One region of the Pseudarthrobacter sp. IC2-21 genome, then DNA from elsewhere that is predicted to be linked to it. Evidence: riboswitches for the same ligand, from Rfam matches in the RefSeq annotation. Region 1 holds a riboswitch; each other region holds the start of a gene.
The links. Region 1 has a riboswitch for thiamine pyrophosphate ahead of thiO (glycine oxidase ThiO). Riboswitches for the same ligand answer to the same signal wherever they lie in the genome.
Positions count from the first base shown of each region.

Region 1 (4,617 bases):
CGTTGCGCTTCAGCGACGCGGTCTGGAGGTCGTTCGCTACCTGGACGGCAAGCTCGCGGGTGGGCACGATGACCAGGGCCTGCGGTGCGCCGGGAACGGCAAGCTTGTCGAAACCGGCATCGTCCGGGCCCACGACGCGCTGCAGCGCCGGGATGCCGAAGCCAAGGGTCTTGCCCGTGCCGGTCTTGGCCTGGCCGATGATGTCATGGCCCGCGAGGGCCACCGGCAAGGTCATGGACTGGATGGGGAACGGGTGGGTGATCCCGGCGTCTGCCAGGGACTCGACGATGTCGGCGCGGACGTTGTAATCGGCGAAGGACTTCTCCGGGATTTCGTGCGGCTTCTCGTCGGAGATGATGGTCTCTTCAGGTTCCAGCGTTTCGGTGCCGGAATCGTCCGTCAGGAGCTGGTGGGTATGCAATTCACTCACAGGTGAGTTTCCTTATTCATTTGGGCGTGGGCGCTGCCTGCTCAACGGGCCGGCCACGTGGCCGCTCCGGAGCACGCTCGGGCGCGCAAGCTAATCCAGTGGAAGCCGATCGCGGGCTATCTAAATGCTGGCACTGGTGACCAGCGGGTCTGTCTCAAGATCGCGTAGGGGCGGGCTTGTTGAATTCAAAATCAAGGAAATCAACGACCGGGCATCCATTTCTACTTCTTCAGTCTAGCCGTACGGATGCCGAAACCCGGCTTTTGGCCCTTCAAGAAGGGGCAGGCTGCTCAAGCCAGGAGTTCGAAGTGGACCGTACGGGTGGTGATGTCGGAGGAGACCAGGCGCACCCGGACCTGCGTGCCGGATTCGAGGTCGCCCGCGCACCGCGCCGTCACGGCCGGCTCGGCGATCTGGATGATGCCTGAGGGACCGTTCCCGTTTTTGCCGTTGCCGTTCTTGCCGCCATTGCCGTTTTTGGCACCGTTCCCGTTCTCTTTCTGCGGCTTGGACCCGGAAATGACAATGGCATCAAATTCCTGGCCGATGTGGTTGACCAGGAGGGCCGCTTCCACGGTGTCCAGGGCCAGGCGCTCCATCCGGCTTGCCAACTGATCGGACGCGGCCATGATTTCCGGGAGGCTGGGCAAGGCTTCCCGCGCCCACTCGGGGACCGGCTTGCCGTTGCTGAGGGCTTCACAGATCACGAGGACAAACCTGTCGATGAGCCGCCGCAGGGGCGCCGTGGTGTGGGCATAGGCGGCGCCAATGGCGGATTGGATGGCGTTCTCGGGAACACTTCCATCAAAAGCCGTGTAGCTTGCGCCGCGGAAGAGCATCCCCGCGGAATAGAGGACGGCCAGTTGCCGGGGCTCGGTGGGGTCCAGGCTGCGAAGGTATTCGCCGTAGCTGATCTTTCCGTCCCACGGCTTGCCGAGTGCCACCGTCTGAAGCCGGAAATGCCGGAGGGAGCGTTCGTCCGGGGCGGGCATGGTCCGCAGGATGCCAACCTTTCCGGCCAGCATCATGTCCGCCGCCGCCATCCCGGTCATCAGCGAAATCTGCGCATTCCAATCCTCCACGGGAAGCTGGGGTGCCGCGGCAATCCGGTAGCCGCCGTCGGGCAGTTGAACGATTTCCTGCTCCGGCATGTTGAGGCTGGCCCCGCCGCGCTGCCGCTCCAGTTCAACCCGTTTGAGCCCCACTTCCTTCAGGAGCTGCAGCACCGGGCCGGCCGTTCCGGCGTCGATCTGGGCCTGGACACCCTTGTAGTCCAGCTTGGCCCGGCTGCGGATCGTGGCCCGCCGCACGGACACACTGTCGACATGGGCGTCGCCGTTGAGGCCGAATTCCCAGACAAACGCCGAGCACAGTTGGTCGGCCAGCAGGCTGCCCGCCTCTTCGCTGATGACCTCGGGGTGCAGCGGAATCCGGCCATCGGGGGCGTAGAACGTCTGACCGCGGCGTCGGGTTTCGGCGTCGAGGCTACCGCCGGGGCGGACGAAGGACGGCACGTCCGCGATGGCGTACAGGACGCGGTAGCCGGCGCTGGCCCGCTCAATGAACAGCGCCTGGTCCAGATCCGTGGACGATGCCGGATCGATGGTCAGGAATTCAACGTCCGTCAGGTCAGTGACCGGCAGCTGATGCGCTGCCACGGCAGCCTCGGCGTCGCGGACTGCTTCGGCCGGGTAGGGCCCGGGCAGTTCCAGCTCAGTCCGCAGTGCACTCAGGGCTGCCGCGAGAGCGTTGGTCTTCTCGTGGACGTTGGGAGCCAACCGATGATGGGACACAAAAGTCAGATTAGCCCGATTTCCGGGGATCGTGCACGCTCCGCCCCGCCGTGCGCCGGATTCCCGGAACCGGCCGGCTGATTCTGCGGAACCGGCAGGGAAATCTCAGGCGGTACCGGCATCCAGGGCGGCCAGGAGGGCCCTGGCAGCGGCAGCGGGATCAGCCGCCTCCGTGATGGCGCGGACCACAACGATCCTGCTGGCACCGGCCGCCACCACCTGTTCTACGTTCGTCAGGTCAATCCCGCCGATCGCGAACCACGGCACGGCACCCGGACCGGCCGCATCACCCGCGTCACCGGCATCACCGGCGTGGGCGGCGGCCTTGACCGCGTCTGCGGCGTAACGTACCAGGTCAAGGCCAACGGCGGCACGACCGGGTTTGGTGGGGGTGGCCCACACCGGTCCCACGCAGAAATAGTCAAGGCCGTCGTCGCCGGCCACCGAGGACGACAAGCGGATGGCGCCTTCCACCTGCTCAGTGGTGTGGGTGGAAAGCCCCACCACGGCGCCGGGCCCCAGCAGCGTGCGGGCGGAGGCCACGGGCAGGTCTTGCTGGCCAATGTGGAACACCGGGGCGCCCGAGAGCATGGCGATGTCGGCGCGGTCATTCACTGCCCAGAGCCGTCCATGCCGGGCGGCGGCCGCCTGAAGGACTGCCAGCAGGTCCAACTCCTCGGCGGCCTCGATGTCCTTGTCGCGGAGTTGGATGATGTCCACGCCGCCGGCGAACGCGGCGTCCACAAAATCGGCAAAGTCCCCGCGGTCCCGGCGCGCATCGGTGCACAAGTACAACCTGGCGCCGCGGGGCAATCCGCGGGACTCCTGGGCAGTGGGGCTGGGGAGGGCGCTGGGGCTGGAGGACACGTTCATGGAAACCACCATAGTTCCCCTAAACTGGGCGAGTACTGCGGGAGCCCGTTACAGCCGTCACAAAGCGGCCGGGCTGAGAGGGCGTCAGAGCCGACCGCTTGACCTGATCCGGCTAGTACCGGCGTAGGGAAGGAAACACATGGTCCCCCCATCCGGCGGCGCGTCCGCCAGCACATCCCATCCTGCCGTGGGCAGCTACATGAACGGGCCCGCCGTCCTGCACGCGGACGTGGCGGTGATCGGTGGCGGCGTCATCGGCCACAGCATCGCGTGGGAGGCGCGGGCCTCCGGCCGTTCCGCAGTGCTGATCGACGACCAACCAGGCTCCGGGGCCAGTTGGGCGGCCGCCGGCATGCTCGCCCCCGTCAGTGAGCTGCACTACCAGGAGGAAAGCCTCCTGGAGCTGATGCTCGAGTCCTCGCGTCTCTGGCCTGACTTCGCGGCAAACCTCGGCCGGGCCGGGGCGGGGGACTTTGGCTACCTGACGACGCCGACCCTCGCCGTGGGTGCCGACGCCGCGGACCGTCGGGCGCTGATGGACCTCCGGGCCGTCCAGGAGGCCAACGGACTGCTCGTCGAGCCGCTGACGGTGCGCGACGCGAGGGCAAAGGAACCACTTCTCAGTCCCGCGATTTCGTGTGCCCTGGACATTCCCGCGGACCATCAGGTGGACCCGCGCAGGCTGATCGCCTCGCTCCGGACAGTGCTGGCCGGCCACCAACCGGGCGCCGGGACCTTCGTGGACGGCGCCGTCAACGGTTTCGCGGTCGGTTCCCGGGCCACCGGACTCCTCTGGGAGGGGGACCGGGTTCGGGGCGTGGAACTGGCCAATGGCGGAACGGTCCGGGCGGGGGAGACGATCGTAGCCAACGGCCTTCAGGCCGCTGCCCTGGAGGGCCTGCCGGCCGGGGTGCAGCTGCCCCTGAGGCCCGTATTCGGCGACATACTGCGCCTGCGCGTTCCACAGCACCTGCGTCCATTAGTGACCTCCACGGTACGGGGCCTGGTCCACGGAGTACCCGTATACATCGTCCCCCGCCAGGACGGCACAGTGGTGATCGGTGCAACACAGCGGGAGGACGCACTGCCGGAAGCCGGAGATACTGCCGCGCCAGGAACGGCCGTCTCTGCAGGCGGCGTTTACCAACTGCTGCGTGACGCGCAGGTCCTGGTACCCGCCGTCGCCGAGCTGGAGCTCATCGAGTGCACCGCGCGGGCGCGTCCTGCAACACCGGACAACGCACCGCTGCTCGGCCGGGTCTCCGTTCCCGACGGCGGACACGTGCGGGGGCTGATTATTGCCACCGGTTTCTACCGGCACGGAGTGTTGCTGGCCCCGGCGGCGGCAGCCATCTGCCGGGAACTGCTGGATGGCCGGATCGATCCGCACCGGGCCGCCCTGGACCCGGCAAGGTTTAGCGGCCGGCACCATGAAACCCTTCAACCCACAAAGGAAACAGCATGAATATCACCCTCAACGGCGCGCCGCATGCCGTGCCCCGGGAAGCGTCCATCACCACA
Region 1 is NZ_CP139145.1:2,823,541-2,828,157, reverse strand. It holds gene SBP01_RS12985 (DEAD/DEAH box helicase) at 1-430, opposite strand, end outside; gene SBP01_RS12980 (RNB domain-containing ribonuclease) at 721-2,223, opposite strand; gene SBP01_RS12975 (thiamine phosphate synthase) at 2,329-3,096, opposite strand; TPP riboswitch at 3,124-3,243, shown strand; gene thiO (glycine oxidase ThiO) at 3,296-4,561, shown strand; gene thiS (sulfur carrier protein ThiS) at 4,558-4,617, shown strand, end outside.

Region 2 (4,617 bases), 460 kb from region 1:
GCCGTTACCTGGTCTACGTCCCGGGCGGCTCCATGACGGGCATCTCCCGCAAACTGCCCGACGTCGAACGCAACCGCCTCAAGCGCATCCTCAAGGACCGTTTGCCTGAGCACGCCGGTGTGATCGTCCGCACCGCCGCGGAGGGTGCCTCTGAAGAGGAACTCACACATGACATCAACCGCCTGCGTGCACAGTGGGAGGGCATTGAAAGCCAGTCCACCTCCACCAAGATCCTCGCCCCCGAACTGCTGTACGGCGAACCGGACCTCACCATCAAGGTGGTCCGTGACGTCTTCAACGAGGACTTCTCGAAGCTGATCGTCTCCGGTGAAGAGGCCTGGGACACCATCGAGGCCTACGTAACCTACGTGGCCCCGGACCTGGTGGGCCGGCTGGAAAAGTGGACCAAGGACCAGGACATCTTCTCGGCCTGGCGGATCGACGAGCAGATCCACAAAGCACTCGAACGCAAGGTCTTCCTGCCCTCCGGCGGCTCGCTGGTCATCGACCGGACCGAAGCCATGACCGTGGTGGACGTCAACACCGGAAAGTTCACCGGCAGCGGCGGCAACCTCGAGGAAACCGTCACCAAGAACAACCTCGAAGCGGCCGAAGAAGTGGTCCGGCAGCTCCGGCTCCGGGACATCGGCGGCATCATTGTCATCGACTTCATCGACATGGTCCTTGAGTCCAACCGCGACCTCGTGCTCCGCCGCATGGTGGAATGCCTGGGCCGTGACCGCACCAAGCATCAGGTGGCTGAGGTGACTTCGCTGGGTCTGGTGCAGATGACGCGCAAGCGCATGGGCACCGGTCTTCTGGAAGTCTTCGGGGAACAGTGCGAGGCCTGCGCCGGCCGCGGAATTGTCACCCACGACGATCCTGTGGAGCACCGCCGCGCCAACACCGTCGCCGCCGAGCACCACGTGCAGCGGGCGGACACCCGGCCGGACACACAGCGGCCGGACAACCAGCGCAACGACGCCCGCCCGGAAGCCCAGCAGGGCGCCCGGACCGACCGGAAGCGCCGCCGCGGCCGCGGCGGCCAGCCGCTGGACGTAGCGCCGGCAGCTCCCGTGCAGATCCACACGGTCCACCCTGATCCGACAGATGCCGAACGCCATGCCAAGGCTGAAGCGACAAGGGTGGCCCTGGCCAACATCGCGGCCGCTGCACACGCCGCCCACCTGCACGACGAGGAAGTAGCCCATGGCGCTGCCGGCAGCACCCCCGGCACGGCAACCCCTGCTTCGACGCCGGCACATCCGTCCGAAACGGACAGCACCGGCCGCCCTGCCGCGGTCCTCACGTTCGGCGGCGAGCAGGTGGTGCTGCCGTTCGTGGAGCATCACGAGGAACAGCCCCAGGCTCCGGCGCTGACCCTGGACCGCCTGGCGGAGGCGTTCGCCAAGCTTGGCGAACCGGCCCCGGCTGCCCCCGCCGAGCCTGCCCGGCAGGCGCCTGCCGAGGCTCCCGCCCAGGCCCAGGCCCAGGCACCTGCCCAGGCCCAGGCCCAGGCGCCTGCCCAGGCTCCCGCCGTGGCGGAGAAGGACTATTCCGACCACACCGAGCAGCCCCGGGCCCGCCGTCCGCGGCGGAACCGGAGCGCGAGCCGAGCCCAGGGCGCAGCCAACGCCACCACGGTGGAGCATCACGAAGCCGTTCAGGTCGCCAGTGCCGGTCATACGCATGCTGCCAAGGCGCCGGAGCGCACCGAAGCCCGTGCGGCGGCTGCGCCGAAAGAAACCAACGCGCCGATTATCCTCGGCGTAGGAGTACCCGCTTCGGAACTCTGACCCGTTGGCTTGGACACCTCCACGGAAGCCCGCACAGCCCTTTTCCGGGGCGGTGCGGGCTTCCGCCGTTTCGGCTTCATGTGAGGCGGCAAACGCGGGTAAACGCTAGGGTGGGTTACTGACACGGGGTGCCGCGCAAAGGGCCGGCTGAGATCCACACCCGTTGAACCTGTCCGGTTAGTACCGGCGAAGGGATGTCTCCTTTGGCTTCGACCTATGTCCTTCCTCCCGCGTCCTCAGAATCTTCCAGCAGCCAGGAAACGCAATCTCCTGCGCAGGGTTCTGCCCGGCGCCCTGCACCGGAATCCTCGGCGGCGGCGGGGGTGCGACATACTCCGCGGGTGCTGTCCATCGCAGGATCGGATCCGTCCGGCGGGGCAGGCATCCAGGCCGACCTCAAGAGCATCGCCGCCCTGGGCGGTTACGGCATGGCAGCCATCACCGCCCTGACCGCGCAGAACACCCGGGGAGTCCGGGATGTCCACGTGCCGCCGGCCGGATTCCTGCGCCAGCAGCTTGACGCGATCAGTGATGACATCACCATCGACGCCGTCAAGATCGGCATGCTGGGCAACGCGGAGGTGATTGACACCGTCCGCAGCTGGCTCGAAAAGGTGCGTCCCGCCGTCGTTGTTCTGGATCCGGTCATGGTGGCCACCAGCGGGGACCGGCTGCTGGAAGAATCCGCGGAGGCTGCCCTGCGGACCCTGCTGCCGCTGGCGGACCTGATCACGCCCAACCTCGCCGAACTGGCGATCCTTGTGGCCGCGCCGCGCGCCCACAGCTGGGCCACCGCGCTGGAACAGGGCAAGCGCCTGGCCGCTGCCACCGGCGCCACCATCCTGGTCAAGGGGGGCCATCTCGACGGCGGTGCGTGCCCGGATGCCCTCGTCAACGCCGGGGGGCTGCTGTCACGCCCGGTGGTGGAAGTGGCCGGAGACCGGATTCCCACCCGCAACAGCCATGGCACCGGCTGCTCGCTGTCCTCGGCCATGGCCACGGCGCAGGCCAGGCTGGGGGACTGGGAGGCGTCACTGCGGGAGGTAAAGCCCTGGCTCGCGGGTGCACTTCAGGCGTCCGGGCTGCTGGAGGTGGGAAGCGGGAGCGGCCCAATTAACCATTTCCACCATTTCCACCAGCCTGAGGCCGGCGGGAAACCTGTTGGCGGTGCGCCGGTTCCGGCTGAATCCGCAGCAGGGGATCCCGCAGCCCAATCCGCAGCCGCGGAACTCACCGGCAAAGATTTCGCTGCGACCCTTCGCCGGGCGGCGGCCCCCGACCTGGACGCCATCTACCGGCTCGAATTCATCCGCGGGCTGGCGGCCGGCACTCTCGCAGAGGACCAGTTCGCCTACTACCTCGCCCAGGATGCCATCTATCTCAACGGCTATTCCCGTGCCCTGGCCCGGGCCAGCGCGCTGGCGCCTACGGAGGCCGCCCAGCTGTTCTGGGCCAGGTCCGCCCAACAGTGCCTCGAGGTCGAATCCGAGCTGCATCGCACCTGGCTCAGCACCCGCACGGTGGAGCGCACCCTGGGCCCGGTCACCAAGTCGTACGTGGATCACCTGCTTGCGGCCTCCGCCGCCGGCAGCTACGCCGTGCTGGTGGCGGCAGTCCTGCCGTGCTTCTGGCTCTACGCGGAAGTGGGCCAGACCCTGCATGCGCAGTTCCTGGCAGCGGGCGCACCCGAAGCCCATCCCTATGCCGAATGGTTGCGGACCTATGCCGACGAGGACTTCGCTCAGGCAACCCGCGAAGCGATCGCGATGGCCGGCGAGGCCGGCAGCAAGGCGTCCGCGGACGAACAGGCCGCAATGCTTCAGGCGTTCAGGCACTCCTGCCGATTCGAGCTGGATTTCTTCGACGCGCCGCGCCTGCACGCCTGAACGGCTGCGGTGTCTGCAGCCGGTATGATAGTCAGGCACGGTTTCGGATTGTCCGGACGGTTCACTAGTGGGACCTATCACAGACGACCGGCCGTAACCAGCCTCATTTGCAGCCGAAGGCGAAATTAGCGTATTCTAGATCTTCGGTGCTTACGCCAACACTTGGGTTATGATCCCACGGCGTTGAGGCACAGCGGGAATCCCAGCCAGTTTTGGTTCCGGGCCCGCACGCAAATTTAGTTATAAACGTCGAGAGAAGTGAGTTCCCAAGTGGTGTACGCGATTGTCCGCGCAGGCGGCCGGCAAGAGAAGGTCTCCGTTGGAGACTTCGTTACCCTCAACCGCGTCGCCGGTGGAGCTGGCAGCACCATTGAGCTGCCCGCCCTGCTCCTGGTAGACGGTGACAAGGTCACCTCCGCAGCTGCGGACCTGGCCAAGGTAACTGTTACGGCTGAGATCCTCAACGACCTCCGTGGTCCGAAGATCGTCATCCAGAAGTTCAAGAACAAGACCGGTTACAAGAAGCGCCAAGGTCACCGTCAGGAACTGACCAAGGTCAAGATCACTGGTATCAAGTAACCTTCGTTACTGTTCAGGTTTTCAGCAGATTCCCCAGAATTTAGAGGCAGGCATTTCAAATGGCACATAAAAAAGGCGCGAGCTCCACTCGCAACGGTCGTGACTCCAACGCCCAGTACCTCGGCGTCAAGCGCTTCGGCGGCCAGGTAGTTTCCGCAGGCGAGATCATCGTCCGCCAGCGTGGCACCCACTTCCACCCGGGCGCCGGCGTTGGCCGTGGCGGAGACGACACCCTGTTCGCACTGACCCCGGGAGCTGTCGAATTCGGCACCCGCCGCGGTCGTCGCGTTGTCAACATCGTTACCGCTGCAGCTGCAGAGTAACAAATAGTTCTGAAGCGGTGGAGCGGGCCATTT
Region 2 is NZ_CP139145.1:2,366,589-2,371,205, reverse strand. It holds gene SBP01_RS10930 (Rne/Rng family ribonuclease) at 1-1,796, shown strand, start outside; TPP riboswitch at 1,911-2,008, shown strand; gene SBP01_RS10925 (bifunctional hydroxymethylpyrimidine kinase/phosphomethylpyrimidine kinase) at 2,138-3,682, shown strand; gene rplU (50S ribosomal protein L21) at 3,953-4,261, shown strand; gene rpmA (50S ribosomal protein L27) at 4,321-4,584, shown strand.
Region 2: another riboswitch for thiamine pyrophosphate. It lies ahead of SBP01_RS10925 (bifunctional hydroxymethylpyrimidine kinase/phosphomethylpyrimidine kinase); the one in region 1 lies ahead of thiO (glycine oxidase ThiO).

Region 3 (4,617 bases), 1.1 Mb from region 1:
TGGCCGGTGCTGCTGGTGGCATGGATTTTCCAGCTGCTGACGGTGCCGGTGTCCGCGCACATGGTGGGCCGGGCCGGCTACCGCACCAAGCACATGCACCGGGATTTGCTCAGCTCCGATGACCTGGAGGCCGTGGTCCAGAAAGCGGCCAAGTCGGCCCGCGACGAAGAGTCCTGACGGCTGAGGATTTTGCCCGGACCAGAGCCACAGCAAGACCGCCGGACAAGAGCCACGAACAAGAGCGCCGGGCTGTGGCCCGAACAAGAGCGCCGAGCCACAGCCCGGCAGCCGGACGGTAAATCCGTTAGACGATGTCCTGGGTCTTCGCGAACCGGGTGATGGCCCGCTGCGTGCCGCGGTTGGCGAGGACCTGGATGATGGTGCTGACCGAGGCCGAGATCAGCGCGAAGGTCAGGGCGGACCGAAGGCTCGTTGGGGTGTCTTCGTGCTTGCCGGTGGGGGGCTTCCGGCCGGTGGACTTTTCCCAGACGGTGTTGACTACCTTGGTGCCGACAAACCCGGCGGCGAGGCTGATTCCGGTGCCGAGCAGCTTGATGAACAGGTTCATGGGGTGAACTCCTTGTGGGCGGATCGGGGGACTGCCTTTAGCCTAACGTGATCAGCGTCCCAGCCGGCATTCAGGCAGGGCGCATGGACCCCAGAATCTCCCTGAGGGCCTCCACCACGAGGTCATGGTCCTGCATTTGCGGCAGCCCCGAGACGGTCACGGTGGCCACGGCGCCCACGCCGGCAACGTACACGGGAAAGGACCCGCCGTGTGCGGCATAGACGGATTCGTCATACCAGCCCTGGTCCTCGATCCTGCCGCCCCGCAGCCTTGCCCGCAGGCCCACCAGCAGCGATGGGATTTCGTACCGCGCGGCTGTGCGCTGCTTGGCCCGCACCCAGTGCTCGTTGTTGGGCGTGGCACCGTCCAGGGCCACGTGGAACAGGACCTGCTCGCCCTTGGTGATGTCGATGGCAATGGGCAGCTTCCTCGTTTTGCCCAGCTCCACCAGCAGCAGCCCCAGGTTGAGCGAATCGTCCTTGCTGAACCGCGGGAACTGCAGCTCGCTGATCTCGCCGTCGATCCTGGCAATCAATGCCTCCAGCGAACCGGGGGGCTGGCTCCCGCCGGCATCGGGATCGAACAGGGTCACATCGGACGGTTCGGCAGTCATGGCCCACAATCTACCGCGGCTGCGGTGTAAACTGGGTCACGCCCATCAGGGCAGATTTATTACGACAGGGGAGCGCCGCCGTCGGGCACTGCAGGAATGCAGCCGGTGGTGGGCGCTGAGAGTGCGGACAGCCGCAGACCCTCGAACCTGATCCGGTTAGTACCGGCGCAAGGGAGTCGAGCTTCTCAGAGTGTCCGGATCCGGGCGGCGCAGGCCGGGCCGAAACCGCGAATACTCTCCCCTCCTGTACCTCAGGAGGTTGACATGACAACAGTAAGCATCAAGAAGGCCGGCTACACCTGGCGCGTAGTGGACATCGTGGTGGCGGCTCTGATCGCCATCGCCGGCGGCGTGATCTTCTGGGCGTGGGACCAGGGCGCGGCGCTGGTCTCGGCACCGATGAACGCCACCTACCCGCCCCTGACCGGCCTGATCTCCGGCGGCTGGATGATTCCGGCCATTCTGGGCATGCTCGTCATCCGCAAGCCGGGCGCCGCACTGTTCTGCGAGGCCGTGGCCGCCACCGGTGAGCTCATGATGGGATCCCAGTACGGCACCACCGTGCTGATCTCCGGCATCCTGCAGGGCCTCGGCGCGGAACTGGTGTTCGCCGCGTTCGGCTACCGGAAGTTCAACCTGCCCACCGCCATGCTGGCAGGTGCCGGGGCAGGCCTCTTCTGTGGCCTGAACGACTCGTTCCTCCCGTGGGGCTGGAACATCGCCTACGAGGCCGGCGACAAAGCCGCCTACATTCTCTTCTGCGCCATCTCCGGCGCCGTAATCGCCGGTGCCGTGTCCTGGGTGGCCACCCGCGGCCTCGCGAGGACCGGTGTGCTGAGCTCCTTCGCGTCCCGGAAGGCCTCCTCGGAGCCCGTCTTCAACTGATGGCCGCTTCCGACGCCGGCGCCTCCGCCGTGCGCCCCGCAGCCGTGTCCGCCCGCGGCTGGGGGTGGCGGCACGCCGGCCGCGCCGTACCCGCCGTCCACGGGCTGGACCTGGACATTGCACCCGGTGAACGGGTGCTGCTCCTGGGCCCGTCAGGCGCCGGCAAATCAACGCTGCTGCATGCGCTGGCAGGGGTGCTGGGGGACGAAGGGGACGACGCCGATGAGACGGGCACGCTGCTGATCGACGGCGCCGAGCCGCGTGCCCGGCGCGGCCGCGCCGGACTTATGCAACAGGACCCTGAAACCCAGGTGGTCCTCTCCCGCGTGGGTGACGACGTCGCCTTTGGCGCCGAAAACCTGGCCGTGCCGCGGGACGAGATCTGGCGGCGGGTGGACGAAGCGCTCGACGACGTCGGGCTGCGGAGTGCCGGCCGCCCGGACGGTGCGGCGGGCCTTCCCCTGGACCACCCGACGTCGGCCCTGTCCGGGGGCCAAAAGCAGCGGCTGGCGCTGGCCGGGATCCTTGCGATGCGGCCAGGGCTGATCCTGCTGGACGAGCCGACCGCCAACCTCGACCCGGCCGGCGTCCTGGAGGTCCGTGACGCGGTGGGCCGCTCCCTCGATAAAACCGGGGCCACCCTGGTGGTGGTGGAACACCGGGTGTCCGTCTGGAAAGACCTGGTGGACCGGATCGTGGTGCTGCAGCCCGGCGTGGCTGCGGGGGTCGGCGCGGCTTCCGGCACCCCCGGCAGCGCCTCCGCAGTGCTCCTGGACGGGCCGCCGGACAGGGTGCTCGCCGAGGCGCGGGACATGCTGATCGACGCCGGGGTGTGGGTGCCGGGGTATGTTCCGGCCACGCGTCCCCGGACCGGCGCTTCCGGCAGCGTGGGCGCTTCCGGAAGCTCGGGTAGCTCCGGCGGAACGGGGGAGCTGTTGCTTGCAGCCGAGCACCTTGCGGTGTCCCGTGAGCGCCCGCGACGCCGGGGGTTCCGGACCATCCCGCCGGTCCCCGTCCAAACCGGCATCACCGCCCAGGTCCGGGCCGGCCAGGCACTGACCGTCACCGGACCCAACGGCGCCGGGAAGTCCACATTCGCGCTGACGCTCGCAGGACTGCTGGCGCCGGTGGCAGGAAAGGTTTCCGCCGCCGTCGAGCTTTCCCAAGGCGCCGGAATTGATCCGTTCAGGTGGAAGGCCAAGCAGCTGATTTCGCGGATCGGCACGGTGTTCCAGGAGCCCGAGCACCAGTTCGTCACAGGGCGCGTCCGGGATGAACTGATGTTCGGTCCGCGGCATCTGGGGCACGGGGAGCAACGTGTGGACGAACTGCTGGAGCGGCTGCGCCTGACCCACCTCGTGGAGGCGAACCCCTACACCTTGTCCGGTGGAGAGAAGCGCCGGCTGTCGGTGGCCACCGTCCTCGCAGCCCATCCACGGGTCCTGGTGCTCGACGAACCCACGTTCGGCCAGGACGCCAACACGTGGGCCGAGCTCGCCTCGTTCCTGTCCGAACTGCTCGACGAAGGGACGTCCGTGGTCTCCGTGACCCACGACGAAGAATTCACCGCCGTCCTGGGCGGCACCGAACTGCGGCTCGGCCCGGCCTCCCGGGGCGGCGCCCGCCAGGAAGCAGGGACGGGATGAGGGACGCCCTGACGCTGGGCGGAAACCACGCCGTACTGACCCGCGCCAATCCGCTGGCCAAATTCGCCGCCGTCTTCCTGATCACCCTGGTCCTGGCGCTCTCCATCGACTGGGTGTCCGCCTCGGTGGCGCTGGTTGCGGAACTGGCGCTCTTTCCGCTGGCCGGACTGACGCTGCGCCTGCTCTGGCAGCGCGGCTGGCCCCTGATCATCGCGGCAGCGGTGGGCGGCTGGAGCACGGCCATTGTGGCCGCGGACAGCGGCGCTGTACTGCTCGACGTCGGCATTTGGTCCATCAGCGAAGGTTCCCTGCAGCTGGGACTCGGGTTCATGCTGCGCGGCCTGGCAATAGCCCTGCCGGCGATCCTGCTGATGACCTGCACTGACCCGACGGACCTCGCCGACGCCCTCGCCCAGAAGGCCCGGCTCCCGCACCGGTTCGTCCTCGGCACCCTGGCGGCGATGCGGCTGGTGGGACTGCTGGCCGAGGAATGGCAAACCATCGGGATGGCGCGCCGTGCCCGCGGAGTGGGCTCCCACGGGGGCCCGCTGGAGCGGCTCCGGGCCACCCTCGGCCAGGGCTTCGGGCTCCTGGTCCAGGCGATCCGGCGCGCCTCCCGGCTGGCCGTCACCATGGAGGCGCGGGGCTTTGGGACCGGCCACCGCACCTGGGCGCGGGAATCCACCTACTCGGTGCTGGACGCCTGGGTGGTGCTGGGCGGGGTGCTGATCGCTGCCGCCGCCGTGGTTGCCGCCGCCGGGATGGGGACCTGGAACTTCGTGTGGCGGTAATAAGCGGGAGTCCGGCGGTAACGGGTGTTTCAAAACCGCATGAATGAGATGCGTATCGCATGAGGTGGATATTTATAGTCCGAACCCCGCCGAAGTGCCAGGCTACCGATGCAA
Region 3 is NZ_CP139145.1:3,914,909-3,919,525, reverse strand. It holds gene mnhG (monovalent cation/H(+) antiporter subunit G) at 1-177, shown strand, start outside; gene SBP01_RS18155 (DUF4235 domain-containing protein) at 305-568, opposite strand; gene SBP01_RS18150 (heme-degrading domain-containing protein) at 639-1,181, opposite strand; TPP riboswitch at 1,238-1,373, shown strand; gene SBP01_RS18145 (ECF transporter S component) at 1,446-2,066, shown strand; gene SBP01_RS18140 (ABC transporter ATP-binding protein) at 2,066-3,712, shown strand; gene SBP01_RS18135 (energy-coupling factor transporter transmembrane component T family protein) at 3,709-4,503, shown strand.
Region 3: another riboswitch for thiamine pyrophosphate. It lies ahead of SBP01_RS18145 (ECF transporter S component); the one in region 1 lies ahead of thiO (glycine oxidase ThiO).

Region 4 (4,617 bases), 370 kb from region 1:
TCCCCGGAATGCCTGGCCTGGGCGGTCCGGGCGGCGCACGGAAGGGCAGCAAGAACGCCCCGAAGAAGAAGGCCCGTTCCGGCAACCCGGCCAAGGCGGCCCAGGAACTCAAGGATGCCGAGGCCCGGCGCGCAGGTGCGGCGAAGGCCCTGCCGACGGGCGCTGCCTTCGGCCAGCAGTCCGGCGACTTTGATCCCTCGCAGCTGAACCTGCCCAAGGGCTTCGACAAGTTCCTCGGCAAGTAATCGCCCGCCCAACCAGGTAGCAGTAAGTGTCGTTATGAGCGCTCAAAACGACACTTTCTGCTACCTGCTTTTGATGTCATTGCCGTGGAATAGGGTTGGGTCATGTTCAAGCAGAGGATAGTGTTCGTGCACGGCGCCGGACCGTTCGGTGCGGCGGCTTGGCCGCGGCAGCACGGCATGGCGCTGAAATACGATGCACTCTTTCTTCGGCGGCACGGATTCGATGCCGCAGCTGAACCGGTTGACTCCTCCTTTGACGAAGACACCGCGATTGTGCTCAGATCCCTGGCCGACGATGGCCGGGGGGCCGCCGGCGGTCACGTGGTGGCGCATGCCGAGGGTGCCATCTCGGCCATGATGGCAGCCGTCGAGCGTCCGGATTTGGTGTATTCACTGACGCTCGTGGAACCGGCGTGTCTGTCACTGACTGCTGAACTGCCGGCCACCGCCGCGCACCGCGCGCTCATGCAACCCCTCTTCGAGGTTCGGCATCAACTGGGCGACGACGACTTCCAGCGCGAGTACATCCGGCGCATGTTCGCCGTGGATCTCCACGAGCCGGCGTCCACGGAGGAGAGGCGTTCGGCGCGCAGGCTTCGGCTGCAGGCACCATCGTGGGAAGCGCCGCTGCACATCGTGCCGGGCGTCCCCACCATGGTGTTGACCGGGGGATGGGAGCCGCTTTATGAGGAGATTGCCGGTTATCTGCGGGAGACCGGCGCCCTGCACCGCACTGCTGCGGGCGGGCACCGGCCTCAGGATTCAATCGAAGGCGACCGTGCCATCCGGTCTTTCATTGCCGGCGTCAGCCGGTCACCGTCAGTCCAGGCCTCCTGAGGACTCTGCTCCTGCCCCTTGGGCTAGCTTAAGTTCGGGCAAATAGACCTTCCCGCCCCTGGCCAGGAACTCCTCACTCTTTTCCCGCATGCCGCTGTAAATCCCGGCAATGGCGGCCTGCGCATCGGCGGAACCGTATTCGTCCCGGATGTCCTGGCTGATCTTCATGGAGCAGAACTTCGGACCGCACATGGAGCAAAAATGTGCGGTCTTCGCGGGCTCGGCCGGCAGTGTCTCATCATGGAATGCCTCGGCGGTCACCGGATCCAGGGACAGCGCAAACTGGTCGCGCCAACGGAACTCGAACCTGGCCTTGGACAGGGCATCGTCCCGCTCGTGTGCGCCGGGGTGGCCCTTGGCGAGGTCGGCGGCGTGGGCGGCGATCTTGTAGGTGATCACCCCGGTCTTGACGTCGTCCTTGTTGGGCAGGCCCAGGTGTTCTTTGGGTGTGACGTAGCAGAGCATGGCGGTACCGTACCGGGCGATCTCCGTCGCCCCGATCGCCGAGGTGATGTGGTCATAGCCCGGAGCGATATCCGTGACCAGAGGCCCCAGCGTATAAAACGGGGCCCCGTTGCAGAGCTCCTGTTGGCGCTCCACATTCTCCCGGACCAGGTGGAACGGCACGTGGCCGGGGCCCTCCACCATCACCTGAACGTCGTATTGCCAGGCGCGCCGGGTGAGCTCGGCGAGCGTGTCCAGTTCCGCGAACTGGGCGGCGTCGTTGGCGTCCGCCGTGGCCCCCGGGCGCAGCCCGTCGCCCAGCGAGAACGCGACGTCGTACTTGGCGAAGATTTCGCACAGTTCATCGAAGTGGGTGTACAGGAAGTTCTCCTGGTGATGGGCAAGGCACCAGCCCGCCATGATCGACCCGCCGCGCGAGACGATCCCCGTCACGCGGTTGGCCGTCAGCGGCACATAGCGCAGTAGTACGCCGGCGTGGATAGTCATGTAATCCACGCCCTGCTCACACTGTTCGATGACCGTGTCGCGGAAAATCTCCCAAGTCAGCTTGTTGGCCTCCCCGTTGACTTTCTCCAGCGCCTGGTAGATGGGCACGGTGCCGATGGGGACGGGGGAGTTGCGGATGAGCCATTCACGGGTGGTGTGGATGTCGTCGCCGGTGGAAAGATCCATCACGGTGTCTGCACCCCACTGGGTGGCCCACTGCAGCTTGTCCACTTCCTCGGCGATGGAGCTGGTGACGGCCGAGTTGCCGATGTTGGCGTTGATCTTCACCAGGAATGCCTTGCCGATGATCATGGGCTCGGATTCGGGATGGTTGATGTTGTTGGGGATAATGGCGCGGCCGGCGGCCACTTCGCTGCGGACCAGTTCCACGTCGCAGTTTTCGCGCAGCGCAACGAACCTCATCTCCGGCGTCACCTGTCCCTGCCGGGCGTAGCGCATCTGTGTGACGGTTTTGCCTCCGACGGCGCGGCGGGGCACCGGTTGCGCCCCTTTCCACTCCGCGGAGGCGGCGCCGCGGCGCACGGCCGACTTGCCGTCGTCGAGCAGGTTCCGTTCCCTCCCGCTATACGGTTCGGTGTCAGCGCGCGCCACAATCCAGGGAAGCCGGAACGGGCTCAGACCCACCACGGGATCGCTGCCCGGACCGGACGTCCGGTAGACCCGGAAGGGGCCGTTCGCCTCGCCGTTGGGTGACGGCTCGAGGGCAATTTCCGTGACCGGCACCCTGATTCCGGAAGATGCGTCATCGATGAACGCCAACGAGTGGGACTTCAGGGACTGGGTTTCCGGAGACCGGTCCTGTGCCGGCCCGGATACGGCAGCTTCAGTGTCCGTGGCCGCCAAGGTGGTGGCAGTGGCATTTTGGACAGGGAGGGGCCATGCTTTTTGCGTACTCAAGGGAATACTCACTTCCTTCGCCGGCATTACCCGGACAGGTTCAACGGTCGCAGGCCGCGTCAGCCCGATCTCAGCCCCTGCAAGGGCACCCGTGTGGTCAAGACGAAGCTACCACAGCCGGTAGGGATGCCCGAAGAACACTTGAATTAAATTGAAGCTTCAAGTAAATTAGATGCATAGCGGCTTTCACTCCGAAGGCCGGCGGACCGGGAGCGTTCACATGACTGCAGAAGCCACCACACAGGATCTACTTCCTGCCGACCTCTCCATGGGCACGGTGATGCTCAAGGTAGGTGACATGAAGCTGATGACCGACTACTACCAGCGGGCCCTGGGCCTGGAAATCGTCGCCGAAGAAGACGGCGGCCTGTACCTTGGCCGCCGCCAGCGTCCCCTGGTCCACCTGGCCCCTGCTCCTTCGCTGCATCTGCCGGGCAGGGGAGAAGCCGGCCTGTTCCACACGGCCCTCCTTTTCGAAGACCAGGCCGCGCTGGCTGCCACCGTGGCCACCGCTGCCCAGTACGAGCCCCGGCTTTTCACCGGCAGCGCCGACCACCTGGTGAGCGAGGCCTTCTACTTCAACGACCCCGAGGGCAACGGCATTGAGCTTTACTGGGACCGGCCCCGCAAGAACTGGTCCTGGAACGGCACCGAAGTAGTAATGGACAGCCTGGCGCTCCCACCCCAGCGCTACCTTGAACAGCACCTCAGCCAGGAATCCCTGGACAGCCAGCTGGGAACCGAAGCCGGAGTGGGGCACATCCACTTGCAGGTGGGGGACGTCCACTCAGCGCACGAGTTCTATGTGGGCACTCTGGGATTTGAAAAGACCGCCGGTTGGCACGGGCAGGCCCTGTTCGTCTCGGCCGGCCGCTATCACCACCACATGGCCATGAACGTCTGGAACAGCCGCGGCGCCGGCCCCCGCAAGGACACCCTCGGCCTCGGCGAAGTGCTCATCGAAGTGCCGTCCGGAGACGACGTCGGCGCCCTCGCTGACCGCCTGAAAGTCGCCGGAGTGGCCTCCCACCACACAGGTGCCGAGTTGCGCTTTGAGGATCCGTGGCGCAACAACATCCGCGTTGCTGTCCGCTGACTGACCCTGGCCGGAAGTCAGCCCTGCCATGCACTAGGCTGATTTTGAACGGCCGGGGCTGCACTGGGTGCTGCCCGCGCGGGCCGCACCGTCGACGGAATGAGGGCTGTTCCCATGGGCTTCACTGAAATCTTTGTAGCTAGCCACGATGCCGCGCTGAAACGCGCCGGCGTGCTCGATGCCGGCGGCTCGCCGTCGGGACCAGGGCTGAGGATCCCGGGCGTCAGTGACTTCGAGATCGAGCAGCTGGGCGACCTCGCCGGCACGGCTGTACATGCCGGCGGCGAAGGCTATGAACTCGCAATGGTGGACGTTTCCAGCGACTCCCTTCTTGGCGTACCCCCGGCCATGGTGCGGGCTCTCGCGGACCTCCTCACCTACGAAACCGAGGGCGAGGGCAACGTGCTGGACGACGTCGCCGAAAAGTGGGCCGCCCAGGACGATATGCCGTTCGGTGCCGCCGACGCCCGCACCTACATCCAGCAGCTCGCTGAGCTGGCCAGTGGAGTTGACGACGCCGACCGGACCGGTTTGTACGTCTGGTCCTCCTAGTATCCTGGCGTTTTCGGG
Region 4 is NZ_CP139145.1:2,453,305-2,457,921, reverse strand. It holds gene ffh (signal recognition particle protein) at 1-245, shown strand, start outside; gene SBP01_RS11365 (alpha/beta hydrolase) at 348-1,082, shown strand; gene thiC (phosphomethylpyrimidine synthase ThiC) at 1,065-2,951, opposite strand; TPP riboswitch at 2,947-3,054, opposite strand; gene SBP01_RS11355 (VOC family protein) at 3,172-4,047, shown strand; gene SBP01_RS11350 (hypothetical protein) at 4,162-4,599, shown strand.
Region 4: another riboswitch for thiamine pyrophosphate. It lies ahead of thiC (phosphomethylpyrimidine synthase ThiC); the one in region 1 lies ahead of thiO (glycine oxidase ThiO).